Labrenzia sp. PHM005: one gene and its partner. The protein of the gene in region 1 interacts with the protein of each later gene in a pairwise test. Links are inferred from orthologs where the notes say so. Each region holds a gene or a part of one and is shown on either strand. Other genes may lie near its edges. The genes, in order: ligA and leuS.

What was found.
Region 2: the proteins of ligA (region 1) and leuS interact in binary tests that used the Escherichia coli proteins (3 or more experiments, as listed by UniProt). The link is inferred for Labrenzia sp. PHM005 from one-to-one orthologs.

Annotation. Positions count from the first base shown.
Region 1 is NZ_CP041191.1:2,810,801-2,826,696, forward strand. What follows is about bases 7,547-10,460. They hold ligA (NAD-dependent DNA ligase LigA), read left to right. Parts: upstream 7,547-7,874; coding sequence 7,875-10,046; downstream 10,047-10,460. Other genes in these bases: recN (DNA repair protein RecN), read left to right, coding at 7,547-7,860; FJ695_RS12655 (methyl-accepting chemotaxis protein), read left to right, coding at 10,380-10,460. Also shown: FJ695_RS12620 (cell division protein FtsQ/DivIB), read left to right, coding at 1-650; cell division protein FtsA, read left to right, coding at 647-1,969; cell division protein FtsZ, read left to right, coding at 2,082-3,839; lpxC (UDP-3-O-acyl-N-acetylglucosamine deacetylase), read left to right, coding at 4,097-5,041; FJ695_RS12640 (outer membrane protein assembly factor BamD), read left to right, coding at 5,270-6,133; more of recN, read left to right, coding at 6,199-7,546; more of FJ695_RS12655, read left to right, coding at 10,461-12,437; FJ695_RS12660 (MBL fold metallo-hydrolase), read right to left, coding at 12,515-14,563; FJ695_RS12665 (MarR family winged helix-turn-helix transcriptional regulator), read right to left, coding at 14,620-15,045; FJ695_RS12670 (bifunctional 2',3'-cyclic-nucleotide 2'-phosphodiesterase/3'-nucleotidase), read left to right, coding at 15,453-15,896. UniProt on the Escherichia coli protein: DNA ligase that catalyzes the formation of phosphodiester linkages between 5'-phosphoryl and 3'-hydroxyl groups in double-stranded DNA using NAD as a coenzyme and as the energy source for the reaction.
Region 2 is NZ_CP041191.1:961,256-977,381, reverse strand. What follows is about bases 7,488-10,631. They hold leuS (leucine--tRNA ligase), read left to right. Parts: upstream 7,488-7,806; coding sequence 7,807-10,431; downstream 10,432-10,631. Other genes in these bases: lptE (LPS assembly lipoprotein LptE), read left to right, coding at 10,418-10,631; FJ695_RS04175 (ABC transporter substrate-binding protein), read left to right, coding at 7,488-7,655. Also shown: FJ695_RS04220 (TRAP transporter large permease), read right to left, coding at 1-377; FJ695_RS04215 (TRAP transporter small permease), read right to left, coding at 374-868; TRAP transporter substrate-binding protein DctP, read right to left, coding at 1,156-2,148; FJ695_RS04205 (GntR family transcriptional regulator), read right to left, coding at 2,444-3,091; FJ695_RS04200 (pyridoxal phosphate-dependent aminotransferase), read left to right, coding at 3,186-4,346; FJ695_RS04195 (hypothetical protein), read right to left, coding at 4,452-4,682; FJ695_RS04190 (YggS family pyridoxal phosphate-dependent enzyme), read right to left, coding at 4,904-5,575; FJ695_RS04185 (hypothetical protein), read left to right, coding at 5,619-5,936; FJ695_RS04180 (ABC transporter substrate-binding protein), read left to right, coding at 6,076-6,810; more of FJ695_RS04175, read left to right, coding at 6,915-7,487; more of lptE, read left to right, coding at 10,632-10,984; holA (DNA polymerase III subunit delta), read left to right, coding at 11,003-12,043; FJ695_RS04155 (LysE family translocator), read left to right, coding at 12,137-12,769; FJ695_RS04150 (GNAT family N-acetyltransferase), read right to left, coding at 12,837-13,316; FJ695_RS04145 (ParB/RepB/Spo0J family partition protein), read right to left, coding at 13,426-14,331; FJ695_RS04140 (ParA family protein), read right to left, coding at 14,437-15,261; and 2 more genes.

The DNA of each region.
Region 1 (15,896 bases):
CCGTCAAACTCTCCGGACAGCGGGAAATCAACGAATTCCAGATTCTCGAAGCGCTCGAGATTTATGATGGATCATCGCTGATCTTGTTTGACGCCGATGGCGCCCGTGAGCGGCTCAATGAGATGGCGTGGGTCAAGAACGCATCGGTGATGAAGTTCTATCCAAATACGCTGCAGATCCGTTTGGAAGAAAAGATCCCGTATGTGCTGTGGCAGCGCGGGGATCTGGTGTCGATTGTGAATGAAGCCGGTGACGTCATCACCGACGAAGTCGATGGCCGCTATGCCAACCTGCTGCTTGTGGTCAATCATGGCGCGCAGCGCCGGGCCGCAGAAATCAACGGTGCCCTACAGACCGTTCCAGAACTCCGCCCGCGGGTGCGCGCGGCCTTTTTGATCAGCGACCGCCGCTGGGATTTGAAACTTGAAAATGGGATTTCCGTCCGCTTGCCGGAAGAGAATATGGAAGCCGCACTGGCTGAATTGGTGAGAATGGACGAAGAAAGCGGGCTGCTGGCCCGAGATATCAAGGCAATCGACATGCGCTTGGCAGACCGTGTCACCGTCCGGTTAACGGATGATGCGGCCGAGCAGCGTAAGGTAATGACCGGCGGACGTGGCCGGTCGGGCAACGGAGGGCAGGACACATGAGCCGCTCCGATCAGCCCCTTTATCTTCCGAAAATGCGCCCACTACCGAGCCGACGCTCGGTGGTTATGTCCGTTTTGGACGTGGGGTCGACCAAAATCTGCTGCCTGATCGCCAAGCTGATCCCGCAGGACGAAAACGACATTCTCTCCAGCAGGTCCCACAAGGTGGAAGTGCTGGGCTATGGTTATCAGCGCTCGCGCGGCATTAAATCCGGCGTCGTCGTCGACATGGACGCAGCAGAGCATGCGATCCGCTTGGCTGTTGATAGCGCGGAGCGTATGGCGGGTGTCACTGTTGAAAGCCTGATTACCAATGTCAGCTGCGGCCGTCTGCAAAGCGAGATTTACAGTGCCAGTGTGCCGCTGTCTGGAGAGAGCGTTTGCGAAGCCGACATTCAGCGGGTTCTGTCTGCCGGCTCCAGCCATTCGGTCACTGAAGGCCGGGCAGTTACGCATGCCCTGCCGATCTCCTATACGCTCGACGGCAGCCGGGGCATCCGCGATCCGCGCGGCATGATGGGCCACAAGCTTGGCGTGGATATGCAGGTCGTGACCGCGGAAGTGCCGCCGGTCCGGAATATGGAACACTGCATCAACCGCGGCCATCTGCATGTTGAAACGATGGTAGCGACACCATTCGCAAGCGGACTGTCCACCATTGTCGACGACGAGGCCGAACTCGGCGTCGCCTGCATCGACATGGGTGGCGGCACCACAACGCTGTCTGTCTTTGTCGAAGGCCACATGGTGCATCTCGACGCCATCGCTGTTGGCGGCAATCATGTCACCATGGACATCGCGCGGGCGTTTGCAACGCGCCTGCAGGATGCCGAACGGCTGAAAACACTTTATGGCTCTCCGCTGGCCTCCAGCTCCGACGATCGGGACATGCTGACTGTTCCGCCGCTGGAGAGTGACAGCGATTTGCCAAATCAAATCCCGCGATCGGCGTTGACCCGGGTCATCCGGCCGCGCGTGGAAGAAATCCTAGAACTTGTGAGAGATCGGCTGACGGCGTCCGGCTTTGCTGGGCGCGTCGGAAAGCAGATCGTCCTGACGGGGGGTGCCAGTCAGCTCACAGGTCTTGGAGAGGTTGCGCGCCATATCCTTGGCCGCAACGTCCGTCTTGGCCGGCCTCTAGGCGTCGCCGGTCTTCCCGAGGCTGCAAAGGGTCCGGCATTCGCCGCGGCCGTTGGCCTCCTGATTTATCCGCAAGTCGCCCAGATTGAGCAGTTCGAGCACAAGAACAGCAGATCGGGGTGGGGCGGACAATCTGGCTATCTGGCCCGTATGGGACAGTGGATCAGGGAAAGCTTCTGAGCACATGACAGACGACAAGAGCCTAGAGTTGGAACTGCCAGGGATGGCAAACGAAATTAGGGAAGAAGAGGGTTCTCCCGTATCGGGGGCGCCCGCGGGTCGCGAGGATAACATGACCATTAACCTGAAGATGCCCGACATTCAGGAGCTGAAGCCCCGCATTACGGTCTTCGGCGTCGGCGGCGCGGGCGGAAACGCCGTCAATAACATGATCACAGCTGGCCTCCAGGGCTGCGACTTTGTCGTTGCCAATACGGATGCCCAGGCACTGGCGATGAACCAGTCCGACCGGCTCGTCCAGATGGGCGTGGCGGTGACGGAAGGTCTCGGCGCCGGATCTCAGCCAGAAGTTGGCGGGGCAGCGGCCGAAGAAGTGATCGACGAAATCAATGACCACCTGTCCGGGTCTCATATGGTGTTTATCACCGCCGGTATGGGTGGCGGCACCGGCACCGGTGCAGCGCCTGTCATTGCCCGCGCCGCGCGCGAACAAGGCATTTTGACAGTTGGTGTTGTGACCAAGCCGTTCCAGTTCGAAGGTGCGCGCCGGATGCGCATCGCGGACAGCGGTATCGAAGAGCTGCAGCAAAGCGTTGATACGCTGATTGTGATCCCGAACCAAAACCTGTTCCGGATCGCCAACGCGCAGACAACCTTTGCCGATGCCTTCGCCATGGCCGATCAGGTGCTTTATTCCGGCGTCGCCTGCATCACCGACCTTATGGTCAAGGAAGGTCTCATCAACCTCGACTTCGCCGACGTCCGCTCTGTGATGCGCGGCATGGGCAAGGCGATGATGGGTACTGGTGAAGCTTCTGGCGAAAAACGTGCTCAGCAGGCTGCTGAAGCGGCCATTGCCAACCCGCTGCTGGATGAATCCTCCATGAAAGGGGCGAAAGGTCTGTTGATCTCCATCACAGGCGGCAATGACCTGACCCTCTTTGAAGTGGATGAAGCAGCAACACGGATCCGCGAAGAAGTCGATGCGGATGCCAACATCATTCTAGGTGCGACCTTCGATGAGACGCTGGATGGTATTATCCGCGTGTCTGTTGTTGCCACTGGCATCGACCGTGAGGAGGGCCAAATGGCCGGGACATTTCCCGCCGCCGCTGCCCCCTCTCTGATGTCAGAAGCTTTTGTTGCTCCGCGCAAGCCGGAAATCCAGACCAAGCCGTCTCTGGCTGCCGCAGCGCCAAAACTTCAGGATGCTGCTGCAAAAGCCGTTGCCAACCTGGAAAAGGAACTGGCAATTCCGGAACCACAGCCGGTTGCCGTTGCCAGTGACCCGGATGTTGAGATCAAGAAGGTTCAGCCAGCCAGCACCCCGGTTGCTGAAACCACTTCCATGATCGATCTGGAAAACGACACGCCGGCACCGGTTGTCGATGAAGCGCCAATGGCGCAGCCATACATTCCGCCGGCAGCTGAAGAGCACGCGCCGGCACCGCGCATGCCGCGGGTGGAAGATTTCCCGCCGATCGCTCAGCGTGAGATCATGGCGAATACGGCTCCGGCCCCTGAAAGCGCACCGGTTGCTCAGCCGGAAACCGTAGCAGTTCAGACTGCTGAGTTGGCTGATGAGCTTGAGGGTGATGATGAGCGCCGCCCAATGGGTCTGCTGCGCCGTTTGGCCAGTGGTCTTGGCCGGCGTGAAGATGAAGAGGAGCATCATGAAGAGGCTCCTGCCCAGGATGTGCGTCCGGCTGCGCAAATGCGTGCGGCGCCACGGGCCCCACAAGCGCGCATGCAAAACGATGGTGCTGCAGGGCAACTGGATGCCACTGGACGTGCCGCACCGGCACCTGTGAGCCAGCCTGAAGACGATCAGTTGGAAATCCCGGCGTTCTTGCGCCGTCAGGCCAACTGATCCTATTTGCGGTCTTCTTCCCTGATCGCAGCGGCCCGAAGTTACAACTTCGGGCCGTTTTGGCATTGCCAACTTAAATGGTCATAAAAATCAAATGTTTGCTGGCCTGTGGATCGTTACAAACCGTAATAAAGCTTTATTTCGCCCTACCGTGAAATAGGACTATGTTCCCCGCAGCTGGTGATCGTTAAAAGTCCGTAACTTTGCATCTGCAAATGACAGACTATTCCGACACCAAACCGGAAGGGTAGGGGATTATGACCGCATATGTAGACCGACAGACAACGCTCGCCGACCAGGTGACGCTGACAGGTATCGGTGTTCATTCCGGTAAACCCGCCTCGATTACGTTGCTACCGGCCGAAGCTTGCGTGGGGATTGTGTTCTCCCGCACCGACAATGATGATTCACTCGAAGTTCCAGCCCTTTGGGACAAGGTTTCTGCAACAGCGCTTTGTACCGTTCTTGGTGATCCATCCAAGGACGGTATTTCAACTGTAGAGCACCTGATGGCTGCGCTTTTCGGCATGGGGATCGACAATGTGATTGTCGAGATCGATGGTCCGGAAATGCCGATCATGGATGGCTCCAGCCATGCGTTTGTTGAAGCAATTGAGCAGGTCGGCCTGAAGAAACTCGATCGCGGCCGCCGTTATCTAAAAGTCAAAAAGACTGTTCGTGTCGACAATGGCAGCGCCTGGTGTGAGCTGCACCCTTACGACGGCACGAAATTTGATATCACCATCGACTTCGATACCCCTGCCATTGGCCGCCAGGAATTTGTCTCGGACATGACACCGGACATATTCCGCACTGAGCTGTGCCGTGCGCGGACATTTGGTAATGTCAAAGATGTCGAGCAACTCTGGAAAATGGGTTTTGCTCTGGGGTCATCCTTGGAAAACTCTGTCGCGATTTCCGATGACAAGGTTCTCAATCCGGAAGGCACCCGCTGGCCGGATGAATTTGCCCGCCACAAAGCGTTGGACGCTGTTGGCGATCTGGCACTGGCCGGTCTGCCGATCTTGGGGCTCTATCGCTCCTTCAAGGGCGGCCATAAAATGAACCATTCCATCCTGGTCAAATTGTTCGAAGATCCGTCTTCTTTTGAAGTTGTCGAATCTCCTGCATTCCGTCAGGTAGGTCAGGTCGACAATGGTGGACTGGCAGCAGCTGCTGTGTTCGGCCCGGATGTTTCCTGAGTAGTGACCTCTGACTTAGCGGCGCATCAATCAACTAAATACAGCCGTTCCCCGCAATTCCCGTGCCTTGCCACAAAAAAGCTCAAAAAATCCGGCAGATCGCGTCTAGAAAAGCGTGACTGGGGCGGGTTGTTTCCGTTAAACACTCGTGTTGTTCGATTGAGGAATTTCCGCCTTTTATAAGTGCGGTGTGGAATTGGGCTGACAGTGCAGCCCGGGAGATAGGGTGTGAACGGAAGACATTACGGCTTTGCAGGGTGGGCAATTCCACATCTCAAGAGCATTTTCGCCCTTGCAGTTCTTGCAACGCCTTTGGCTTTGTCGGCATGCAGTGGCAAAGAAGAACTGGATGAGCTTGCGCTCAATGACACGCCGGCGGAAGTTCTGTTCAACGAGGGCCTCGCCTTGCGCGCTCAAGGCAAGTTCAGGGATTCCACGACCAAATTCGAAGAGCTCGACAAGCTTTATCCGTATTCGGAGTATTCTAAGAAGTCGCTGGTGAACCTCGCCTATCTGAATTACACGCGTGGCAAATACACCGAAACGGTGACGACGGCGAACCGGTTTGTGACGCTTTATCCTGGCGATGAAGATTCGGCCTATATGCTCTATCTCGTTGGGCAGAGTTATTATCACCAGATGCCAGACATCACCCGCGATCAAGCCACCACTGAGCGTGCTGCGTCCGCGTTTAGCGAATTGATCCAGCGTTTTCCGGAATCTGAATATGTGCCCGACGCGGAGCGCAAGCTTCTCATCGTGCAAGATCAGCTTGGCGGCAAGGAAATGCAGGTCGGCCGGTTTTACTTGAAGAAACGGAACTATGTAGCCGGTATCAATCGGTTCAAGACCGTGGTGACCAGCTATCAGACGACGCGCCATGTTGAAGAAGCCCTGTTCCGCCTTACCGAAGCTTATTATGCGCTTGGTGTGATCAGCGAAGCGCAAACAGCGGCAGCTGTCCTCGGCCATAACTTTCCGGATACACAATGGTACAAGGATGCCTATTCGCTTCTGAACAAGGGCGGATATTCACCGTCTGAAGACAGTGGCAGCTGGATTAGCCGCGCATTCAGGGGTATCAAGCTTTAGACCGACTCAGCCTGGCATGTGTATGACTTGCTGGGCCGTGCCGAACTCTAAGGAGCATCCCGTCCATGCTGGTCACGCTGTCTATCCGTGACATTGTTCTTATCGACCGACTAGACTTGGATTTCGCGTCCGGTATGTCTGTTTTAACAGGCGAGACCGGGGCCGGAAAATCCATCCTTTTGGATTCCTTGTCTTTGGCACTTGGGGCCCGAGGCGACGCCGATCTGGTGCGCCACGGCGAGCCCCAAGGTCAGGTAACTGCGGTTTTCGATGTTGAGCCGGGCCATCCGGTGCGCGGGTTCCTGAAAGACAACGACGTTGATGACGACGGCGATGTCATCTTGCGCCGGATCCAGACCGCAGATGGCCGGACTCGCGCGTTCATAAACGATCAGCCTGTCAGTGCCGGGCTTATGCGTCAGGCAGGCGCGTTGCTGGTGGAAATTCACGGCCAGCATGACGATCGCGCTCTTGTAGATCCTGATAGCCACCGGGCGCTCATCGATGTGTTTGGCGGGTTGAGTTCGGATGTTGCGGCCGTTGCGAAGGCTTACCAGACGTTCCGGTCGTCCGAAAAAGCGGTTTCAGATCATGAAGCGCGGATTGAGGCTGCGCGGAACGAGGCGGATTATCTTCGCGCTTCCGTTGATGAATTGACGCAGCTGAAGCCGGAGGCCGGGGAAGAAGAGCAGCTTGCGGCCCGGCGCACCGATATGATGGCTGTCGAAAAGATTGCTGGTGATTTGAGCGAAGCGTATGAGACGCTGAATGGCTCTGCGTCGCCAATTCCAGAACTTGCCAGTCTTCTAAGGCGTCTTGAGCGCAAAACGGATCAGGTTCCCAATCTGCTTGGCCAGCCGGTGCAGCATCTGGCCGCAGCTTTGGATCAGCTGGAAGAAAGCCGGTCCGGGCTTGAAAGCGCTCTTCGGGAAACCGAGTTCGATCCGCGAGAGTTGGAAGCGGTGGAAGAACGGCTTTTCGCGCTTAGGGCAGCATCGCGCAAATACTCGCTGCCTGTTGATGAGCTCGCCGCGCTCGCAGACCGCATGGCGACGGACCTGGCTGATCTGGATGCCGGGGAAGACAAGCTCGCAGCTTTAATCAGCGCAGCCGAACAGGCGCGTGTTGACTATGATCAAAGGGCTGCGAAACTCTCTGACAAGCGCCGCAAAGCGGCCTCCCGTCTGGAAAAGGCGGTCGAGGCCGAGCTGCCTGATCTGAAACTGGAGCGGGCCAAGTTTATCGTCGAAATGACGAGTGCCCCAGAACAGCGCACCCGGTCTGGTATTGATCAACTCGAATTCCATGTTCAGACCAACCCGGGTACAAAACCGGGCCCGATGATGAAGGTGGCCTCGGGTGGCGAACTCTCCCGGTTTTTGCTGGCGCTGAAGGTGTGCCTGGCCGACAAAGGCTCGGCGCCAACGCTGGTTTTTGACGAAATCGACACGGGCGTCGGCGGTGCCGTTGCAGAGGCGATTGGACTGCGCCTGGCGCGTCTGGCAGCCAATGTTCAAGTGCTGACTGTAACGCATGCGCCTCAGGTTGCGGCCCGCGCTGGCGGTCACTTCCTGATTGCCAAGGAAGCGACGGATCCGGAGCGTGTTGCAACCCGCGTAAAGCAGATCGCTGAAGATCACCGCAGTGAAGAAATCGCCCGTATGCTGGCCGGCAGCGTGATCACAGAGGAAGCCCGTGCCGCCGCCCGCAAATTGCTGACTGTTTGAGCCGGATTTCTATGATGAGCAATCAAAACCCTGAGAGTCGCCCGTCCTCAGAGATCTCCGTAGCTGAACTGTCGCCAGAGACCGCCAAAGCAGAACTGGAGCGGCTGGCAGCCGAAATTGCGGACCATGACCGGCGCTATCACCAGGAAGATGCGCCGTCGATTTCGGACGCAGAGTATGACGCCCTGCGCCGCCGGAACTTAGAGATTGAAACGCGGTACCCGGATCTAGTTCTGTCTGAGGGGCCGTCTGCGCAAGTCGGTGCTGCGCCAGCTTCCGGATTTGGCAAGATCGCTCACCGCGTGCCGATGTTGTCGCTGGACAATGCTTTCAACGATGACGATGTGCGTGATTTTGTCGGCCGGGTGCGCCGCTTTCTGAAATTCGATCCACTCATGGGTGCATTGGCCGTCACTGCTGAGCCGAAAATCGACGGATTGTCCCTATCGCTGCGCTATGAGGGCGGCAAGCTCGTTTATGCCGCCACGCGCGGCGATGGTGCGACAGGTGAAAACGTCACCGCCAACGCAAAAACAATCAAGGATATCCCGCACACCCTTCAAGGCACGGTTCCGGACGTCATTGAGGTCCGCGGTGAGGTCTATATGGCCCACCAGGACTTTCAGGCGCTCAACGCGCGTATGGAGGCCAATGGCGGCAAGGTGTTTGCCAATCCGCGCAATGCGGCCGCCGGCTCGCTTCGTCAGCTCAAGTCTGAGATCACCGCGTCCCGGCCTCTGAAGTTTTTTGCCTATGCCTGGGGGGAAATGAGTGAGCTTCCCAAGGACACCCAGAACGGCATGGTTGCGCTGCTTGCCGACTGGGGATTTCAGATCAATCCGCTGATGAAACGCTGCGAGACGGTCGAAGACTTGCTTGCCGTCTATCACGGCATTGAGGAAAGCCGGGCGCAGCTCGACTATGACATCGATGGGGTCGTCTACAAGGTTGATAGGCTGGACCTGCAGGAGCGTCTCGGGTTCGTCTCGCGCTCGCCCCGTTGGGCGATTGCGCATAAGTTTCCTGCTGAGCAAGCCTGGACTGTTCTCAACGACATTGAAATCCAGGTCGGCCGCACCGGCGCGCTGACGCCGGTCGCCAAGTTGGAGCCGATCACGGTCGGCGGGGTCGTGGTCTCTAACGCGACACTGCACAACGAGGACTACATCAAGGGTATTGGTCAGGACGGCGAGCCGATCCGGGGCGGCAAGGACCTGCGCCCAGGCGATACGGTCAAGATCCAGCGGGCCGGGGACGTTATTCCGCAGATTGTCGATGTTGATCTCGACAAACGGTCTGCGGATGCGGAAGCCTATGCGTTTCCGGTCCGCTGCCCGATCTGCAACAGCCATGCTGTGCGCGAAGAGAACGAAAAGACGGGCCGCAAGGATGCCATACGCCGCTGTACCGGCGGCCTGATTTGCCCGGCGCAGGCAACCGAGAAGCTGAAACACTTTGTCTCGCGCAATGCCTTCGACATCGAAGGCTTTGGCGACAAGCAGGTTGATGCATTTTATCAAGATGACTTGGTCAAGGTGCCTGCAGAGATCTTCACGCTTGAAGCGCGGGACAAACAGTCCCTGACCAAACTGCGCAACCGGGAAGGCTGGGGCGCGGTTTCGGCCAAAAACCTGTTTGAAGCGATCAATGCCCGGCGGGAGATTGACCTCAACCGCTTTATCTTCGCTCTCGGCATCCGTCATGTGGGGGAGGGCAATGCCAAACTGCTGGCACGCGCCTATGGCTCTTGGGAGACCTTCGCGGCGGCTATGGAAGCAGCTGGCGAACAAACTGGAGAGGCTTGGACGGATCTCAATGACATTGACGGCATCGGCCATATCGTTGCTGAGGCGTTGGTCGAGTTCTTTGCCGAAAGCCACAATCGGGAACAGCTTGCAGCGCTTCTGGAAGAGGTCACTCCAAAGGACGCCGAAAACATTGAGGCCTCCGGATCGCCGGTGGCTGGCAAGACTGTCGTCTTCACTGGTTCACTAGAACGTATGACCCGGGATGAGGCCAAGGCCATGGCCGAACGGTTTGGTGCCAAAGTTTCTGGATCCGTGTCGAAAAAAACGGATCTGGTCGTGGCTGGTCCGGGGGCCGGGTCGAAACTGAAAAAGGCCCAAGATCTAAACGTCGATGTCATTTCAGAAGATGGCTGGTTCGATCTGGTTGGGGCCAACTAGACCAGGTTATTCTGCAAGGACGGGTGCCATCATGGCCTGAAACTGACCGTATCGGGGCTGGGAACCAGTTTCAGTTCCGGTCTGTTAATTGTCACGAATCACGATGTAATTTGTCCTTGATGCCGTCGGGGTATGGTTACAATTAAGTCCGATTTTTTCCTTACCCGTATTTCTGTCAATAGGGCTGGTAACAGGTTTTCTACCAGCAATTGTTTCTGTTGATTTTTGGCTTACTCAGCGTCGTAAAATGTCAAGTTAACGCCTTCCGTTAAGTTTTACGCAATCTCCCCTACGTCATGTTCGAGAAAATTTTTGCTCAACGGGGCCAGTGAAATGAAGCGGATAAAAGTACAGATTGCGCTCCTGGCGCTTATACCCATGATCGCGGTCGCGGGGTTTGCGACCCTTGCGGTGGTGGAAAAAGCGATTGAGTTGTCACACCACGAATTCATGCGGCCGCTGACACGCATTGCAGAAGATGCCGGCAATGTTGTGCATGAGATGCAAAAAGAGCGTGGAATGACAGTTGGCTGGATCAAAGCCGGTCATCCATCGGATGGAATTGCAAAACTCGACAAACAGCGGTCCCTGACCGATGCGGCGATCAAGATCTTTGACGATCATTTAGCGGCCGCTGATCTGAGCGATAAACATCTACAGGAAGAGCTTCAGCACGTTGCTGATGACGTGCATCAGATTACAGATGTGCGCGCTGCGATCGACAGCAAAAAGTATGGCATCAAAGAAACCGTCAAAAAATACACTCACGAAATCAACAGTCTGATTCATTTGGTTGGGATTGCGGTTGAGGCCAGCCCGTCGCAAGAGATCACTTCTGAACTTCTGCCATATCTTGCCCTAGTCGAAGCCAAGGAATCCGGTGGTTTGGAGCGGGCTCATGGCGCGGCCATGCTGGCTCACTTCAACAAAACCGGTGAAGTCGACCACAAGACCTTCCTAAATTTCATCATCATGGAAGGTGGCGAAGTTGCCTTCTTGAAAGAGTTCCAGGCAGTCGCCCTGAAAGACCAAAAGGAAATGTTCCAGGATATGGTCTCCGGCCCAGACGTCGATAAGGTCAACGAATGGCGCAAGGTGATGCAAGATCTGCCGCTAACCAAAGACGCCAAAGGAATAACTGGGCCGCAATGGTTTGCGACAGCCACAAGCCGCCTGGACAAGATCAAAGCTTTGTCAGACGAACTGATCCACCGGGCCGAATATGCGGCAGATCGCGATACCGCAACATTGCAAGGCCATATCTTTTGGATCAGCCTTTCCGGGATCGTCATTTTCTTCGGTGTTGGCATTTTCGCAGTTCTCCAGGTTCGGAAGATTTCCGGAACTCTGAAGAGACAGAGTGAATCCATCTCCGGCCTGGCGGAGGGCGATCTTGAATCCGAGATCCCGTACCAGGACCGCCCGGATGAAATCGGAGATATTGCCAAGGCTTCAGAAGTTTTCCGGACCAAGCTGATCCGCCAGAAGGAACTTGAGGAAGAAGCAGAAATCGGCCGTGCTCAGCGCCGCAAACGCAGTGCGCATTTGGAAGGCGCTATTCGGGAGTTCCAGACAAGCGTTGAAGCAATTCAGCACCAGCTGGAAGATGAATCGAATGGCATGAGCCAAACAGCGGGCAGTATGGTTCAAATCGCCAAACACGCTTCGGAAAGTGCCGGAGCGGCGAATGCGGCGACCGAGGAAGCCACGACAAATGTCCAGACGGTTGCTTCTGCGGCAGCTGAGCTGTCTGCGTCCATCAGCGAAATCTCCCGTCAGGCCAACACAGCGATGGAGATCTCCGAGACAGCGTCCACGACCGCTATTGCTGCTGATCAAGATGTTTCGATCCTGGCGGAAACTGCCGATAAAATTGGTGAAGTGGTCGAAATCATCCGGGCGATTGCCGAACAAACTAATCTTTTGGCCCTGAACGCCACGATTGAAGCGGCCCGTGCCGGCGAAGCCGGTAAAGGGTTCGCAGTTGTGGCAGCGGAAGTGAAGGAACTGTCGACACAAACCGCCAAAGCAACGGATGAAATTGCCAGCCAGATCACCGGCGTCCAAGGGTCAACCCAGAAGTCGGTGGCGGCGATCCGCTCGATTGTCGAGCAGATCGGCCAAGTGCAGTCCGTGACAAGCACGATTGCAGCTTCAGTCGAAGAGCAAAATATTGCGACGGGTGAAATCACCCAGAGCATAACGTTGGCTTCTGACGGGGCTTCTGCTGCTGCATCCAATGTGGCCGGCGTATCAGGCTCGATTGATCAGACACGGGAACAATCCGAAACCATGAGCCAGTCTGCCGATCAGCTCGGCAAAGTTGCCTCGGATCTTTCAGGAGCTGTCAGTCACTTCCTCGACCAGGTCCGGGACGAAGAGGCCGCTTAAAGCGCGTTACAGTTAAGAACCGATTGGGGAGGCTAAACGCCTCCCCAAATTGTATTGGCGTCGCATTTTAGGAAACCCTACTGCCCCGAGTGGGTGTGGCTTTTCTGCAATGCAGATGATTTGTGTTCTGGCCGGATATGGTCACGAACGGGAGCCATCGGTTTCAGTGTTCTGTTCGCAATCTCCGAATAGGTCACAAGCTTGAACGGATCTGTGAATTGAGCCTTACCGCGTAGCCGATCGGCGGCGTCATTCCGTACTTCGATCAGGTCGGGGGAGGGGCCGTAGCGGGCTTCAGCCGCATTAGCGAACTTAAAGGCAAGTTCCAGATCACCGTTGCCGATCATGCGACTAATCACGGCCGCTGCCTCCGATGGACTTAAGTTCAAATATAGGTCCAGCATCCGGCCATATTCGACCTGGGTGAGTGTATCCAAACCTGCCGGATCCTTTCCGGTCCGCTCTTCCTGCCAGATGCCCGTGAGGTTGTCGGCTATTCTCTCGATCAGATGATCCCTGGCAGCAATATAGCCAAGGTAGGCTTCGGGATGCCGAGAAAAGCCAGGCGGGATCAGGTTCAGCCGTTTGACGTCGTTCGCGCTATAGCCGTTTTCAACATGTCGTTGGGTTGCCTCCAAAAGCCATTCATATGCGTCTAGGAAGGCGGGAAGGCTGTCTTGTGTATACATCAATGACAAAGGGCGATGGCCATGCAGGACGTGATCGGCTCCGGTTGAGATGATCGCTTCCATCGTTTCTGCGGTCTCGTGAACAAGCCCTTCTTCCACCCAGGGTTCACCGTAATAGGGCATCAGGACATCGCCAACAAAAACGGTCGACATGTCCGGGAAGTGGACGAGAAGGGAATCTTCGGTTTCACCGCCGGCCTGCGGAACAAGGACGATTGGCGACCCTCCGACTTCAATATGCTGGTTGACCTTGACCGGGACGTCCGGTTGATAGTCTGCGACCAAACCGTTGTGGAAAGCCGCACCGCGGAAGAATGTGTAACTGTGTCCGCGCTTCACTCTTTCGACCGTTTCGTGAAAGTCGGATTGACCATAAATCTTCAGGTCCGGATTGTGCGCCACGAGATAGTGAACGCCGCCTATATGATCCCAATGCGCGTGGGTAATAATCAGCGTGCCCACCTCGGGAAGGTCTGGGTATTTTTCAAGGAGAAAAGTGTGCGCATCTTTGAGGCGCTCAGGGGTAGTTCCGGCGTCCACTGCAATCAATTGCGATCCGTCCTTGGAAAGGACAAAATAGACATCTGAAAATCCGAAGCCAAAGAGCGCGAAAATCCTGCCAGGAACGATTTCCTCTAACCTCGGATAGGCAGACATCTGGCTTCCATTTTGTTCTTCGACCGTGAACCAGTTCATGAACAAGGTGTCGGACGCGTCCGCCTCAAATCCGCTCATGTCTCTGAATTTTTGCGCCAGGCCCGGGTCGCCATTGCGTTGATGGAGCTCTGATAAGTGGCGATATACTTCGCGATACATACCGGGCAAAGGTTCTAACTCCGGCCGCCCAGCCAGCCAGGTGAGGTGGGCAAGCGCATCGTCGAACCGGAAAAAGAAACCCGGAACACGTGTGTAGATGATGCCTGCGGACCAGTGAACAAGTGGATCTCGCGCCCCTGTAAGAGCGAGTGCCTCATCCAGCAGGTCGAATGTGTCCCAGACCCAGCCGATCCGCCTGTGCAACGGGACCGAATCTGCATGGGTTGCTCTTAAGATTGCGAGTGCTGCCAGATGTTGAGCGCGGAAAACCTCATCCAGATCGTTGCTATATCGGTCTAGGTAGCGCTCAAAAAAGTCGATCCCGTAGGCTTGCTGGTTGGCGTTGATGTAGGCGTTGATCAGCAAGAAGACATTACGGATGTCGTCATTGCGGCCATAAGACAAGATAGTTTCATAGTAGAGAATATCGGAATGGAAACTCCGGTCTGGATCGTCGGGACCGAGGGTCTCAAAACCCTTGGCTGGCGCCATGACTTCTATATGAGCGTGATTTTTGATTTGTTCTGCTGTCGTAGAATTGCTGATACTCTCAATTGCCAGGGCGGGCCCGCTAGCGATAGCCAGTGCGAGAAGTCCGGCTGTCAAAGTCTGCGTTGCCATAGGCTGTCTCATAGCTTTTTACTCCGTTGAGTGTAGATACACGTTTCTGCGAAAAATTAGGGCCGAATGCGATCTGCCAAAGTGTTGAGCTGGTCGAGAAGGTGTGGCCAAACACCCGGGCCCAATCGCTCCAGAAATGCGGCATGGGCGGCTTCCCAGGCGGGGTATGTCAGTTCCAGGATGTTTTCACCGTCCGCTGTGAGGCTGATCAAACGGACGCGGGCGTCGTCTCCTTTGGAGGTCGCAACCAGTCCTTGGGTTTGGAGGATTTTTAAGTTTCTTGTCAGAGTCGTCCGATCCATCTCCAGAAAATCTGCAAGCGGCGTGAGTGCAGTTGGTCCCATTTTTTCGAGTGCAGCTAGAAGAATGAATTGAGAGGTCGTGTGCCCAGATACTGCCAGGCGTTGGTCATAGAATTGCCCTACAAGGCGGGCGATCCGCCGGATATTCATGAAGCCGCATGTGGTGACGTCGGTTGACATACTGGATCTCCTGCTGGCAACTTAAATAATGTGTATCTACACATATTCAAGGCCAAGTGCTACGAATTATGGTTGAGACCAGTTATTGCTGAGGGGCAATTGAACGGCGTGTCTGAAGGCAATGCGCCGTCGATAAATGCGCGTCACCATTCAAGTTTAAGTGGCGTGGCGTGGATTTTCGTGTCACTATTTTCGAACAAACGGTCAAAATATAAGGCCGAGCCTGATTTGGTGGGGAAGGGTGAACTGCAAGCGGCGCTGACGCACGCCAACGCAAAGTGGTTCATTAGATAAGCTCAATTCCCACTCGTCAGAAACTAAAAAGATCTGTGCTGTGATCCGTCCAGAAATGGAGGATGTGCCCCTCAACAGACCTATAAGCGCCCGACAATAAGAGGAGACCAGCCATGTCAAACATTCTCAAAAGTTCCGTATCCCGAAGAACGCTGCTCGGGGGCATGGCTGCCACCGGTTTTGTTGCCGCCATGCATCCCTATTCGCTGCTGGCCAAGGAAAACACGGCGCATTTGCGGCTGATGGAGACGACAGATCTCCATGTTCATGTGCTGCCTTACGACTATTATGGTGATCGGCCAGTCGATACCGCTGGTCTCGCCCGGACCGCGAGCCTGATCCGCGGCATTCGCGACGAAGCCACCAACTCCGTTCTGGTCGACAACGGCGATTTTCTGCAGGGCAACCCGATGGGCGATTTCATTGCCTATGAGCGCGGCCTGAAGGAAGGGGACATCCATCCGGTGCTCAAGGGCATGAATGTACTGGGCTATGATGCCGGCACGCTTGGCAATCACGAATTCAATTACGGGCTCGATTTCCTGACCAAAGCGCTG
Region 2 (16,126 bases), 1.9 Mb from region 1 along the record:
ATCATTTCCGGGATCGCAACCGTGCCGATGGTGGCCGCTGTTGCCACCGATGAGCCGGAGATCGCCGCGAAGATTGCGCAAGAGACAATGGTTGCCACCGCCAATCCACCCGGCCAATGGCCGACCCAGGCATGCACAGCGGCAAAGAGATCTTTACCGACGCCGCCTTTCAGCAAAATGTTGGACATCAAGAGGAACAGCGGCACTGCGAGCAGGATGAAACCATCGAGGGTCGACAGGATCGCCTGCGGCGCCATCAGCGGCGAGAAACCGCCGAGTAGAAGCAAGGCAAGACCGAGACCGCCAAGTGTGAAGGCGACCGGGACACGGATGAGAAGCAGCGTGAAAAGAGCTGCGAGAATAAGGATCGTGGTCAATGTCCGGCTCCACTTAGAGAAACCGGTCCTTTGACCGCTTTTGTCAGCTCAATCACAGCCTGCAGAAACAAAAGCCCAAAGCCGACGGGGATTGCGAGTTCCGACGCCCAGGTCGGTAAGTCCAGCATCGAGCCGGTGGTCCGCCCGCGCTCAAAGGAATCGTAAAATATTCCGGCGCCTTTCCAGGCAACGATTGCACTGAAACCTGCGACGAAAACCATAGCAAGGCCCTGGCAAATACGTTGTGCGCCGGGGCTAAGCTGGTTGGTTACGGCATCGACGGCAATGTGCCGCCCAGCGCCGAGTAGCCAAGGCATCGCGATCATAGACCCCCAGATCAGACTGAGCTGAGATAATTCCGCTGCCCAGATCGTCGGCGCGACAAACAGATAGCGAGCGGTGACCTCAAAAGTGAGCATGCCGCCGGCAAGGACAAACAAGAGCGCAGCAATCCAGGCGAGCGCCATCAAGAGGGTCGCAAAGGCCTTCATAAGATTTCCCAGATTCTTTGAATTCAAAGGAAAGACTGGGCGGCAAATCGACCGCCCAGATAGTTTGCCAAGTTCATTTGCTTCTCAATTGTCATCCCGGTTTGGCGCCCTGGAGCCAAGATTTGGATCCAGTACACTGTGAGAAGAATTACCGGAGAAGATAACCACTTCAAGAGGTTACTGGATCCTGACTACGCAGGGATGACAACACAGGGACCAGTTTTATTCAGCCCCATTTACCAAGAGTTTGGTCGGGACGAGCCCGACCAAACAACTAGAAGCAATCCTTAAAGTTTGCTGGCCGCATCCATGACTTGTTTGCCCAGATCTCCAGCCTTTTCGCCATAAGCGTCGTAGACCGGCTGGCTGACGGCTTTCCACGCAGAAATTTCTTCCGCGGTCGGCTTGTAGACCGTCATACCGTTTTCTTCGGCGGCCGCATAGGCACTGGCTTCGATGTCAGAGACGCGGTCTCGGACATCGTTTTCCGCTGTTACGGCGGCGGCCTGAATGACAGACTTATGGGCGTCGGACAAACCGTTCCAGAAATCGGTGTTCACGACGACGATGAACTCAATGTCTGCATGATTGGTGACGGTGATGGTGTCCATCACTTCCCAGAGCTTGCGGGATTTCACACCGGAAACGCCGGTCATGCCAATGTCGACCGTGCCGCGCTGATAGGCGAGATACTGCTCAGAACCGGAAATCAGAGTCGGCGCGCCACCAGCCGCGGTGACAAAATCGCCCAGCGTTTTGCCGAAAACCCGGACCTTTTTGCCGTTCATATCTTCAGGGGTTTTGATCGGACCGCCGTTCGACAGCATGATCGCACCGCCATAAGCCTGCCACCACAATACGGTTGATCCGGTACCCTTCATGGCTTCATCCAGCGGACCGCGCACGGAAGACCCCGGAGCAACAGCTGCGCGGACTTTCTCTTCACTGTCAAACAGGAACGGCTGATAGAAAATGTCGACGGCCGGAATATCGCCCACATACCGGGTGAGGGACGCGACGCCCATTTCGATGGCGCCGGAGCCGACCGCGGCCGGAACTTCCTTGTCCTTATAAAGCTGCGCGGAATCGTAAATTTCGACCGCAATCTCACCGTTGGAGTTTTTCTCCACCTCTTCCTTGAACAGAACCAGGTTCTGGCCGAGGTGGCTTTTCAGCGGCAGCTGCAGCGATATCCGCAAGGTGGTATCTGCGGCAAAAGATGACCCGGCAGTCAAACCAAGTGCCATCGCGGCTCCAAGAGCCCACGTAAATGCTTTCATATTTTCCTCCCATTGAAATTTCTTTTTGTTATTTGGAAGGAGTTTTGCAAACAGTTTTGTTGGGGTCAACTCACTGCAAGCCTATTCCAGTTGTACTTTTGACCCAAGTTTGTTGATTTTTTCTAATGTTTTTAGACCCTTTAGCTTTACTCTGCTTTTGAATAACTTTCGATTGTTTCTTTAAAACTATAGATCAAACTCGATTAATCGAGAACAAATACTGACGTTTAACAATATCCTTGTAGCTTTTACCGGACCTACAAGTATTTTAACTTATTTATTAAATTCGAAAAATTTAATTATTGGCCAGATATTCTTCAAGGATACTCCCCGCCTCAGTGATGTGTTTGGAAGTCAATCTCTCGGCTTCTTTCGCATCCCTCTGGTAGCAGGCCTGCAAAATTGCGTCATGTTCCTCAGCCGATTTTGGTTGATAGTCAAAATATTTCAGAGTGAAACGCAGGTAGCGTTCAGCTAGATCGTGCAGACTTTGAATATGCGCCAACAAACGCGGCCGCTGGGCTGGAGCATAAAGAGTGCAATGAAATGTCTTGTTGAGCGCCCCATAATCGGCAATTCCGGCACCTTTAATGTCCCTTTGGATCTGTGCGGCTTTATCTATCTGAACATTGGATAGATGGGGGACCGAAAGGCGGATCGCGAGAGTTTCCGCAGCCTCCCGCATTTCGAAATTTTCTCTGAGTTCCGCTGCGCTGATCGGTGCAACGACAGCTCCCTTGTTCGGCACCAGCTGCACCAGGCCTTCTACGCTCAAGGCGCGCAAAGCTTCACGGATCGGCATACGGCTTGCCTCAAATTGTTGCGCAAGTTCTTCCTGCCGCAGTGCACTTCCAGGCGCATAGGTCCCGGAAATGATGCCCTCCCGGATTTTATTTTCAATGTCCTGCGCGCGATCGCCGCGTTTCAAAAGTGCCTGGCTCATATGCCTCCTTTAGCAATCATCGGCTTGACACACAAATTCCATTCTGCCTATCAATATCATTAATTGGATCCAAATTGCTATAAAGGATACTATTATGGTTTCACGGCTGGCCAATATTCCGGGTATCGGGGTCGACAGGATGGGAAACGCGGCGGATGCGACCGCAAATCCGGAAATGCTGCGCTTAGAAAATCTGGATACGGACATCGCTCCGCCAAAAGCAGCAATCGACGCCACAATCGCCGCCATTACCCGGGACGATGCAAACAGCTATCTTCCGTTTCTCGGAATCCATCACCTGCGCCAAGCCGCAGCAGACCGGGTTTCGAAAACAACAGGCGTTGCCTATGATCCCGACAGCCAATGCATCGTGTCTGCCGGGGGCCTCTCCGGTGTTTTGAATTCTCTTCTGGCCTTGATTGAACCGGGCGATGAAGTGATTATCACTGATCCGGCCTATGCTGGTCTGTTAAACCGGATCCATTTGTCCGGCGGCATCCCGAAGCTCATTCCGCTCACTGTTACGAGTGGCCGCTGGCGGCTCGACCTCGATGCCTTGCAAGATGCCATTAATCCGAAAGTCAAGGCGATCGTCACCATGAGCCCGTCGATGCCAAGCGGGATCGTTCATACGCGGGAAGAATGGCAGGCGATCGTGTCGGCAGCAGAAATAGCCGATGCCTGGATCGTACATGATGCGGCCATGGAGCGGATCCTGTTCACCGGCGAACCGGTTCTCCATCCGGCATCTTTTGATGGTATGGCTGAGCGCGTGATCACGGTTGGGTCTGTATCAAAGGAATACCGGATGATCGGCTGGCGGGTCGGCTGGGTGGTTGGGCCGAAAGAAATCATGAATGACATCGGCCTTGTCAGTCTGACCAATGTAGTCTGCCAGGTTGGCATCGCCATGCCCGGTGCCGCCGCCGCCCTGACAACTGACGACGATGGCGTTGCGGCTGCAACCGCAGAATGGAGGACCCGCCGAAACCATATCCTTTCGGAAATGAAGGATCTTCCAGTGTTGATCCCCGATGGCGGCTGGTCGCTGCTGATCGACACGATGGCTTTGGGATTAAAGCCTGATGACGCTTCGAAAAAACTGTTCGACGACGGCGCCATTGCTGCAACGCCCATGACCGGCTGGGGTCGGGACGAACGGGCTGGGCGGTATTTGAGATTTGTTTTTGCCAATGAACCAGTAGACCGGATGACGGATCTGCGCGAACGCATCCGGAAAGCCTGGAAAGTCTAAAGATCTTCAGAACAGAACCACCGCCGGCGTGACCTTCCAGCGGTGGTCCGTGATGGGCGGGTCGACCACATTCCGCGGTCTAAGAAGGGCTACCCACCCAAACGCTTAAGGCTGAACAGCCTCAAATTCTGCTGGGTCCAGGAGATTGTCCTGATTGACGTCAGCAGTCTTGAAAACCTCTTCGGACATGTCCGGCATTACGACGGTGATTTCGTCAAAGGTTAAGAACCCATCCTGGTTGCTGTCCGCCTTTTGAAAGGAAATGCCCTCTGCAAGAGCTGCAGAAGACACAGTCAGAGTGCCGATCAGAACGGCAGCTGCAAAAGTCTTGGACATAATTTGACCTCCAGTTTTGGTCGTGCGCCCCGTCGCTTCACCAGACCCCTGCGGCCGGTGAACCGGAGCGGGAGAAACACTCGGTCCCAAACCAGACGGCGAAATGGCCGGGTAAAGGAAGTGTCAGGGCAATGTTGTGACCAACCCTTCCGTCTGGTCACTCCAAGGTCAAAATATTGTCAAAAATAGCGATATTTGCCTGGAATGCGGCGCCAACCTGATCAAGTATAATCGCGGGATCCGAATATCGCTGAACCGACGCGCACATGGGTTGCCCCAAAGCCAACGGCGGTCTGATAGTCCGAGGACATGCCCATGGAGATCTGAGACAGGCCGTTCCGCGCCGCGATTTTTTCCAAAAGCGCAAAGTGTTCACCGGGCGCCTCATCAACCGGCGGAATGCACATCAAGCCGACAATCGCCAGGCCAATGTTTTCCTTACAATCCTTTATAAAAGCGTCAACGTCTTTTGGCGCGATGCCGGCTTTTTGAGGCTCTTCGCCTGTATTGACTTGAATGAAACAGGGCAGATCGCGGCCTTGTTTGTCCATCTCTGTCTTGAGTGCCTTGGCGATTTTCGGCCGGTCTACAGTATGAATGACGTCAAAGGTCTGCACCGCTTCCTTGGCCTTGTTGGACTGAAGCGGTCCGATTAGGTGCAATTCAATACCGTCAAACTCCTCCCGCAGACCCGGCCATTTACCCATGGCCTCTTGCACACGGTTTTCGCCAAATACCCGGTGACCTGCAACAAGAGCCGGACGGATCGCCTCTGCATCGAATGTCTTCGAAACAGCGATCAATGTCACAGAGCCGGTGGGACGACTGTGTTCGGTTTCCGCTGCACGAATATCGTTCATGACATTGGCAAGGCGGTCCGTAGCAGTGTTCATAAAATACTCCCAGAAATCACGGTTGTGACAGTTTGATTTCCATATGGCGGATACGCGGCTGGCGCAACTGTTTGAAAGCAAACAAAAGACCCTCACTGTGCGTCAAGCGATCACAGAAAAAGACGCCTGGACTATGTTGCTGCATGATCGGCTTGATATCCTGATCGAGAACCCAGATACTGGCAAATTGCAGATGAAAGCTCACCTTGGCGAGAGCATTTCCGAGATATCTCGCTCCTCGCCATTTTATCAGGTTCCGCTTCATATGCTCTTTAGTAAAGCCCATTCAGATGGAAAACAGATGTTCGACATTTGGGGCTGCATTTTTAGTCCGATAAAATGCATCATTTCAGAGCATTAGACGGATTAGAAACAGGGCTGAGTATCAATAACCATAATTAAACTTCACAGTATTGATTACTCTGTTTGATCTCCAAAATTGTGGATTCACCGACTGTTCTTCAGTACCCTACATATGAAGCAAAGTTGTAGGTGCTGCCATGAAGCTCCGGTTTTGGATATTTGCGTTGATTGCCCTGGTTTTGATCCAATCGGCTAACCCGGCTCGCGCAGAAACATTCACATTTGCTATCGGTGAGTGGCCACCTTACGTCGGATCAGATGAGCCGCATTACGGGACACACGCCCGCATCATAACCAACGCCTTTGCGAGCGCTGGCCACATTGCCGAGTACAAATTCATGCCTTGGCGGCGGGCCATGAAGGTGGTTGAAGGCGGATCTGTACCGGCGACGTTTCCCTGGGTCTATACTGAGGATCGAGCGAAACGATTTTTTGTACCTGATCGACCAATAACAACGAACAAATTTGTCATGTTCTATAGGAAAGACCGGTTTCCAGACGGGTTACCTGCCTTGACTTTCGACGAGATCCGCGAACGCGGCCTGACTGTGGTTGCAGTTCAAAATTATTGGTACGAAAAACCGCTAGAAGAGGCCAAAGTATCCGTCGAAACAGTGGTCACAGAAGCGCAAGCCTGGACAATGCTCCAGTATAAGCGGGCCGATATATTCATAGATGGCGATAACGCCGGTATCAGGCAAAAGGCAGAATTTCTGGGAGACGCCGCAGAAGAAATAACGTATTCGCCGCCAATTCATACGGTCCCATTGTACATCCTGTTCAGTAAGACCCATCCACATGGCAAAAAAATGCTTGAGATATGGGATGGCCAAGTGTCTGAAGAAAATCCAGAAGACCCTGCTGTTCGTTAGATTTCTTGGTACTGAACAATAGTCAGATAACAACATACACAATTGATTTACTTTTTTATTTCAAATAATTATAAATATAAAACAATATAAGCCGAGTCGGCTCGATGAAAATAAAGAAGACACTTTTAGCTATATTGCTAGTTTTGCCTAATACAACAGCTAAGTCAGTCTTGGCTGAACAATTTAGCTTCGCTATTGGTGAGTGGCCGCCATTTGTTTCGGAAACACTGCCGGGCGGCGGACTGCACAGCAAGAAAATCGCTGACGTATTCGGCTCTCAAGGACATGAAGTATCGTTTCAGTTTTTTCCATGGCGCCGGTCGATGGAGCTGACAAAGACCGGTACATTTCCGGCAACTTTTTCTTGGTCTCATCTGCAAGAGCGAGAGGTGGACTACCAATACCCGAAACAACCCGTCGATGAACTCAATGACGTCTACTTTTATCGAAAAGACCGGTTTCCAGCCGGACTTACACCGATGTCTTTCGACGAACTCAAATCACAATCCCTCACCGTCGTCGGTGTCGGAGGCTATTGGTATGAAACGGTTTTGAAAAAGCACGGTGTGGTTTTTCAGATTGTTGCCACAGAAGAACAAGCTTGGAAGATGCTGCTACATGGCCGCGCTGATATCTATATAGAGAACGACATATCGGGCGACATTCAAAAGCGGCAGTTTTTATCCGAACGGGCGGAAGAAATCACCCGCAGCCAACCGTTTCGAACCATTCCCTTATATATTCTGTTTAGCCGGAAACACCCGGATGCGCCCCACATGATGAAGATCTGGGACGATGGCATGACCAAGCTTAGTGTTTCTGGATCAAATTCCGAAACACAATAGCTTTACGGGTCCGGCTGAGCGGATTAAACAGCTGGGTAGAAACAGTTCACTTTTGACATGTTGACCGCGGGCTTGAATTCTGGTGACTGTCCCGCAAGCACATATCTAGGATTTCCGCGATCTCCGGCGGCAAGAACAAACGGCACATTTGATGGCAACGGAACGGTACAACGCGCGCGAAGTTGAAGCGCGCTGGCAAAAAATCTGGAACGACAAGGACGTCTTTGTCACCCACAACGACGACCCCCGCGACAAATATTATGTGCTTGAAATGTTCCCGTATCCGTCTGGCCGGATTCATATGGGGCACGTCCGCAACTATGCGATGGGCGATGTCGTCGCGCGTTACAAACGGGCAAAGGGTTTCAACGTCTTGCATCCGATGGGTTGGGACGCGTTCGGCATGCCGGCGGAAAACGCAGCCATGCAGAACAAGGTCCACCCAAAAGATTGGACTTACGAAAACATCGCTGCCATGCGCGAACAGCTCAAGATCATGGGCTTGTCCTTAGATTGGAGCCGGGAATTCGCCACATGCGACGTGGCTTACTATGAACAGCAGCAGCGTCTGTTTTTGAAGTTCCTGGACGCCGATCTGGTTTACCGCAAGAACGCCAAGGTCAATTGGGACCCGGTCGACATGACTGTTTTGGCCAACGAGCAGGTGATTGACGGCCGCGGCTGGCGCTCCGGAGCTTTGGTCGAACAACGCGAGCTGACCCAGTGGTTCTTCAAGATCTCCGATTATTCGGAAGATCTGCTGGAGGCGATCGACACTCTGGACCGCTGGCCGGACAAGGTCCGTCTGATGCAGAAGAACTGGATTGGCCGCTCCGAAGGCCTGCGGGTTCGGTTTGAATTCATCGAGGCCGCACCGACTGGTGATCAGACACTGGAAATCTTCACAACACGTCCAGACACATTGTTCGGGGCATCCTTCATGGGTCTGTCACCGGATCATCCGATCTCGGTCAAACTGGCGGAAGATAATCCGGAGCTGAAAGACTTCATCGAGGAGTGCCGACGTGTCGGAACTTCTGAAGAAGCTATTGAAAAAGCAGAGAAAAAAGGTGTCGATACTGGCTTGCGGGTCAAACATCCGCTGGACGCCTCTATCGAGTTGCCTGTCTATGTGGCCAACTTCATCCTGATGGATTACGGCACCGGTGCGATCTTCGCATGTCCGGCACATGATCAGCGCGACCTGGACTTTGCCCGCAAATACAACCTGCCGGTTACACCAGTTGTTCTGCCGAAGGACGCCGATCCTGCGACCTTCGACGTTGGTGATGAGGCCTATACAGACGACGGCACCATCTTCAATTCCGATTTCATGAACGGCATGTCCATTGCTGATGCAAAGAATGCTGTCGCGGAGAAATTGGAAGCGATCAGTGTCGACGGCACTCCGCAGGCTGAACGCCAGGTGAATTACCGTCTGCGGGACTGGGGCATTTCCCGTCAGCGCTATTGGGGCTGCCCGATTCCGGTCATTCACTGTGACAGCTGTGGCGTGGTTCCGGAAAAAGATGAAAACCTGCCGGTTCAGTTGCCGGACGACATCAATTTCGACAAACCCGGTAATCCGCTCGACCGGCATCCGACCTGGCGCGACACCACTTGCCCGAACTGCGGCCAGCCGGCAAAGCGCGAAACTGACACGATGGATACGTTTGTTGACTCGTCCTGGTATTTCGCCCGCTTCACGGCTCCGGACTGCGATCAACCAACCGATCCGGATGCGGCCACTGGCTGGCTGCCGGTCGATCAATACATCGGCGGCATTGAGCACGCGATCCTGCACTTGCTGTATTCGCGTTTCTTCACTCGCGCCATGCAGAAAGTTGGTGCGCTGGATTTGAAGGAACCGTTCAAAGGTCTCTTCACGCAAGGCATGGTCACCCATGAAACCTACCGCCGCGGCGGTGATGGTTCAAACGGTGAATGGGTGTCACCGGCGGAGATCAAGATCGAAGAAATCGACGGCAAACGGACCGCCTCCATGCTGGACAGCGGTGACGCTGTTGCAATCGGCTCGATCGAGAAAATGTCGAAGTCGAAGAAGAACACCGTGGATCCGACCGACATTATCGACACCTACGGTGCAGACACCGCCCGCTGGTTCATGTTGTCCGATAGCCCGCCAGAGCGTGATGTCATCTGGACCGAAGACGGTGTTCAAGGCGCATGGCGTTTTGTTCAGCGTGTCTGGCGTTTGATAGGTGAAATCACGGAAAAGACCGAGCCGCGCAGTTCGTCCGTCCCGGCAATGTCTGCCAAATCAGAAGATCTGCGCCGCGCGACCCACAAGACGCTGGCAGCGGTTTCCAATGATCTTGAAGGCCTCGGTTTTAACCGGGCGGTGGCCCGGCTTTATGAATTGGTCAACACCTTGAGCAAAGCGTTCAATGAAGGTCTTGAAGATAAAGGTAAGGAATATGCGGTTCGCGAAACTGTTGATTACCTGGTCCAGATGATGGCACCGATGATGCCGCACCTGGCGGAAGAGTGCTGGTCTGCGCTCGGCCATGACAATCTGATTTCCGAAGCCGCTTGGCCGGAAGCAGATCCGGCGCTTCTGGCCGAAGACACAGTTACTTATCCGATTCAGGTCAATGGCAAACGACGCGGTGAGCTGACTATTTCAAAAGAGGCTTCCAAAGAGGAGGTCGAAGCAGCTACCCTGTCTCAGGATTTCGTTCAGAAACTGCTGGACGGGAAGTCGCCGAAGAAGCTGATTGTGGTGCCGCAAAGGATCGTCAATGTCGTTGTTTGACCGGTTTATCAAATCGGACAGGGGTTTTAGGACCCTGGTTCTGGCAGGCTTGCTTGCATTCGGCTTTACCGCTGGCGGATGTCAAATCCGCCCGCTCTACGGCACGGTTGGAACCGCTGGAAGCGGCTCAGCGGTCGTCTCCGATGAGATGGCGGCAATTGACATTGCCTCCATCGGCACCGATGTGCCCGCCAGAACCCTTTACAATGAATTGACGTTCAATTTCGAACGCGGAACCAGTGCTCCTTCGAAAAAATACCGGCTCGTTGTCTTAAAAGACACAAGCACGGCCTCTGTCGCCGTTGAACAGTTCTCCGACGTGCCTTCGGCCTATACGCTCACCATGAATGCGTCTTTTGTTCTGAGCGATCTGGCAACCGAGAAAACCCTGATGACTGGCCGGTCGTTCCAATCGGCTTCGTTCGACTTCTCCAACCAGCGCTTTGCCAACTTGCGGGCTTCACGGGATGCCGAAGAACGTGTCGCAAAGGCAGTCGCGGAAGACATCACGGCGCGGATTGCGGGTTATTTCGCAACCCATCAAGGCTCCTAACCTGAGAGGCAAAAGCCTGTGTCCACGCTAAAAGCCGCGGAGATTGACCGGTTTGTCGCCAATCCCCCGGACGCAGGCGGTGTTGTGCTGATTTTTGGACCAGACACAGGTCTGGTTTCTGAGCGTGCCAGCCGTCTTGTGGCAAAAGCATCTGAAGGCGACAGCGATCCGTTCAACCTGATCAAGATAGATGCCTCTGAGCTCAGTTCCGACAGCGACCGGCTGATCGACGAAGTGCTGACCGTGCCGTTGTTCGGCGGACGCCGGATTGTCTGGGTCAAGGATGCGAGCGGCAAAAACCTTGTCCCATCCGTGGATCCAGTCTTGAAGCTCGATGATTGGCAAACGCTCGTTGTGCTGGAAGCTGGCGACATTAAAAAAGGGGCCGGCCTCAGAAAACTCATTGAACCGCACAGGCGCGCGGTCGCCCTGCCATGTTATTCCGACAATGACCGGGGCATTGACCATTTGATCGATGAAGAGACCCGGGAAGCTGGCCTAACCATCTCACGGGAAGCCCGCGCTGCTTTACACAGTCTGTTAGGCGGTGACCGCATGGCCAGCCGGGGTGAGCTTAAGAAGCTCTGCCTTTATGCCATGCAAAAGGAACGCATCGACAGCGAAGATGTCGAAGCCATCATCGGCGATGCATCGGCATTTGAAACCTCCGAGTTGATCGACGCTGCCGCGGCCGGAGATCTGTCGACCCTGGATCACGGTCTCGAACGGCTGACCGATGCCGGGTCAAAAGCTTCGGTGATCGCCAATCAAGCGCTGAAACATTTTCAGAATTTGCACCGGATGCGAATCGAAATTGATGGTGGAAGAAGCGCTCAGCAAGTGGTCGACAGTCAACGCCCACCGATCTTCTTCAGCCGCAAACCGAAATTCACCCAACAGCTGCGCATCTGGACCCTAAAGGATCTGGAAAGGGCGATGGAGATCTTGAGCGAAGCAACTCGCATTTCCCGCCTGAACGACAATCTCGGTGTCCCGGTTCTCTCCGAAGCACTCCTAACTGTTGGTCGGGCCGCCCGCGTCCGCAGCCAGCGCCGATAGCCACGAACCAATGTGCAGCGGTTTGCCATAACGCGTTGCTTATCTGAGAAAAACTGTTATTCAGAGAATCCGGCTTCACAGAAGGAACCTCAGATGCCGGATCTCTCCACGCTCATTGTTTTTACCACCGCCTGCCTTGTCCTGACCGCGACCCCAGGACCGGATATGCTTCTCATCGCCTCCAGAAGCGTCACACAGGGCCGGTCATCGGGTTTCCTAACCTATGCCGGCATTGCGGCCGGAAGTTACTGTCACGCGCTTGCAGCGGGCCTCGGCCTGTCGCAGCTTTTCCTTGCTGTTCCAGTGGCTTATGAGGTGGTTCGCTGGGCAGGTGCCGGGTACTTGTTAGTTCTCGCCTGGAAAGCTTTCAGAAGCCCTGCAGCGTCCTTTACCATCGACAAATCCATCTCAAAAACCGCACACCGCCGCATATTCATTGAAGGACTTTTGACCAACATACTGAATCCGAAGATGGCGCTCTTCATGCTCGCCCTCTTCCCGCAGTTTCTCCACATGGAAGCTGGACCGGTTCTTTTACAAGTTCTTATCTTGGCAACAGTCTTGAATGTAACGGGGCTTATCGTGAATGGAACCGTGGTTCTTTTTAGCCATGGTCTGCGCCAGCATTTCGGCCGCCAGACCCGGTTCAAAAAACTCGGCCAGTATCTTCTGGCATCGGTCTTTGCCGGACTGGCCATCCGAGTGGCATTGTCGGAAAGGAATTGATCCCACCCCGGTTCATCTTTGCCAAACCGCAATGCCGATGGGACAGGAAAGTTGAGGCTCAAGAGTCCTAATTAAAACAAGCTGTAAGGCGAACAATCCGGATTGGAGGCAACCCCTCCCTTCCGGGAAAAATGCCTTCATTGACCTCGACGAAACCCCATTTTTTGTAAAACGGCACCGCATTCAAGGTCGCCTCTATTACGATGGTCTTCATGTTACCTGATAGGGCGTCTTTCAGCGCCCTTTCCATGAGGTCTGCACCTATCCCCAAACCGACGAAATCGGCGTCCACAAACAGCCGCTTAACTGCACCGGGCTCCCCTTGAGAAAACCCAACTGGCCGGTCTCCGGCCTCAGCCAGCCACACTAGGCCCTGCGCACAATCAGGCTGATAATCTTCCACCCTGCGCCCTTCCATCCAGGTATCAATAACTTCCTGCGAATAAGGAACGGGTGCCAACCGTCGTACCGAGGCCATCACGAGATTATAAACAGCCTGCGTGTCGTCAGCGTTTGACCGGCGATAGGAAATGCGTTGGGTGTTCAATTTTGCTGCCCTGCGAATAAATTTGCTGAAAAACTGCCAGCGTGATGAGCCAAATAAAAAAGCCCTGCGGCTAAGCCACAGGGCATCAACGTTTCAAATCTTAGGCAATTTACCGGACTTCAACACCGAGTTTTTTACAGATCTCATCGAGCTGTTCGAGCGAGGTGTATTTGATCTTCAAGTCGCCCGTTTCCTTGCCTGGCTTGTGACCAACGGTGACCTTCAAACCAAGTGTGTCAGTGAGCCGCTTTTCCAATGCCTTGGTGTCGGCATCCTTTGGCGGCTTTTCACTCGGCGCCTTATCCCCTTTGAGTTTGGCAAGGGCGTCCGGATCTTGCGCCAGTTTCTCTGCATCGCGAACTGTGAGGCCTTTTTCGACGATCAGTTCGGCCAAAGCTGCTGGATCCTCAACCGTAATCAGCGCCCGCGCATGACCGGCGGTCAGCAAGCCTTCAGCCAGATAATCCTTTACCGAATTTGGCAGCTTTAAAAGCCGCATGGTGTTGGCAACGTGGCTGCGGCTCTTGCCGATCACCTTGGCAAGTTCACCCTGGCTGTAGCTGAACTCGGCGGTCAGCTGTTCATAACCCATCGCTTCTTCGATCGGGTTGAGATCTGCCCGCTGGACGTTCTCAATGATCGCCAGCTCGAGAGCTTCCTGATCGGTCACATCGCGGATGATGATCGGCGCTTCATGAAGCCCTGCCCGTTGCGCCGCCCGCCAACGCCGCTCACCGGCAATAATCTCAAACCGGTTGGTTTTGCCGGCAGCCGGACGCACCAGGATCGGCTGCACAATGCCCTTGGCCTTGAGCGATTCAGCCAGATCTGCCAGATCTTTTTCAGTGAAAGTTTTGCGCGGGTTGCGCGGATTGGGTTCCAGGTGCTCGATCGGAACCTTGCGGCTGTCACGGGTAACTTTTTCCGGTGGTGCGGCCGCTTCCGGGGCCGAATCGCCAATCAGAGCCGCAAGTCCCCGGCCCAAACGTTTGTTTTTGACGTCCTTATCCGCCATACCGCACCTTTTTCTTTTTATTTCAATAAGTTAAGAAGGATCGATCCAATATTGTGGCCTGACCGGCCCTTCTTAAACGTCAATTCGGACCCGATTCGGTTCGGGTCACGCTGCGACGCTGCGCAGCTCCCGCTCACGCTGAATGATTTCAGAGGCGAGCCGCAAATACGCCTGACTGCCTGCGCATTTGAGATCATAGAGCAAGGCTGGTTTACCGTAGGATGGCGCTTCGGAGATACGAACGTTCCGTGGAATGACCGTCTCATAGACAGCGTCGCCCATGGTCTCGCGGACATCTGCAACAACCTGGCTGGAGAGATTGTTCCGGCTGTCGTACATGGTCAGAACAATGCCATGAATGCTGAGTTCGGAATTGAGCGCGGACTTAACCTGCTCCACCGTGCTGAGAAGCTGACTGAGACCTTCCAGGGCAAAGAACTCACATTGCAGCGGCACCAATATGGAGTGCGACGCGGACAGCGCATTGATGGTCAAAAGGTTCAAGGATGGCGGGCAATCGACCAGAACATAGGTGAAGCCGATTTCCTTAAACAGACGCGAATGGGTCAGATTCTCGATTGCGTTGCGCAGCCGGAACGCCCGATCACTGGTCGACGCGATTTCAAGTTCCAGGCCCAAGAGGTCCATGGTCGACGGCGCGACCCACAGCCGCTGCACGGCGGTTTCGCGGATGGCTTCATCCATCGAGCAATCACCGCTCAAAATTTCATAAGTCGACAGACCGCGATCCCGGTGCTCAATGCCGAGACCGGTTGAAGCGTTACCCTGGGGATCAAGATCGATCACCAGAACTTTTTCCCCGATCGCTGCCAAGGCAGTTCCGAGGTTGATGGCAGTGGTGGTTTTCCCAACCCCGCCCTTCTGATTTGCAAGCGCGAGAACGCGCGGCATATCGGGAAGCAAGCTCATTACCACGACACCTTCCTGGCTACTTTGGCCGGGCTGAAAGATTTGAAAAGACAAGCATCCGGCTTAAAGGATCAACAAGACTTTCCTTTTCTACCAGATCAAACTGCCAAGAGTCAGCGGCTTCATCAAGTTCGCGCTGGAAATCCTGACCTTTGTGGAAAACAGCCTTTGCCCCTTGTTTGGTGAATGGCTCGGCAAGCTCAAACAAAAGCTTTAGCGAAGCCAAGGCCCGCGCCGAAACCGCGTCGGCTGGACCATGGCGCCAATCTTTCGCAACCGATTCGATCCGGCCCGGATACACCGTACCGGTTGACCCGGTCTCGCGAAGAGCTGTTCGAAGGAACGCAGCCTTGCGCTGATTGCTCTCAATCATATGGACATGGGCATCTGGTTCATCCGCCAGTAGGATCGCCGTCACGATACCCGGAAACCCACCGCCACTACCGATATCCACCCAGGTGCGTGCCTCTGGATAACTCCATTGAGTCTGCAGGCTGTCCGCGATATGGCGGCTCCAAATATCAGGAATAGTCGAGGGCGCAATAAGGTTTTGTGCCGGTTGCCACTTCAAAACCAGATCCACATAGATCTGGAGACGCTCCAACGTTTCACGTGAAACATCCCCAAACTTATGCACAACATCTCCAGAACTATTCAACACCACCGGGCGCGCCATTAAGCGGCCCCCTTCTGGCTTTGACGCTTTAGATGCGAGAGGATCAATGTCAGGGCTGCCGGGGTCATACCGTCCATACGGGACGCCTGACCAAGGGTCGCCGGCCGAATGTCGGTGAGCTTTTGTTTGACTTCATTGGAAAGACCGATGATCGCTTCGTAATCGAAACTATCTGGGATGCACAAGGCT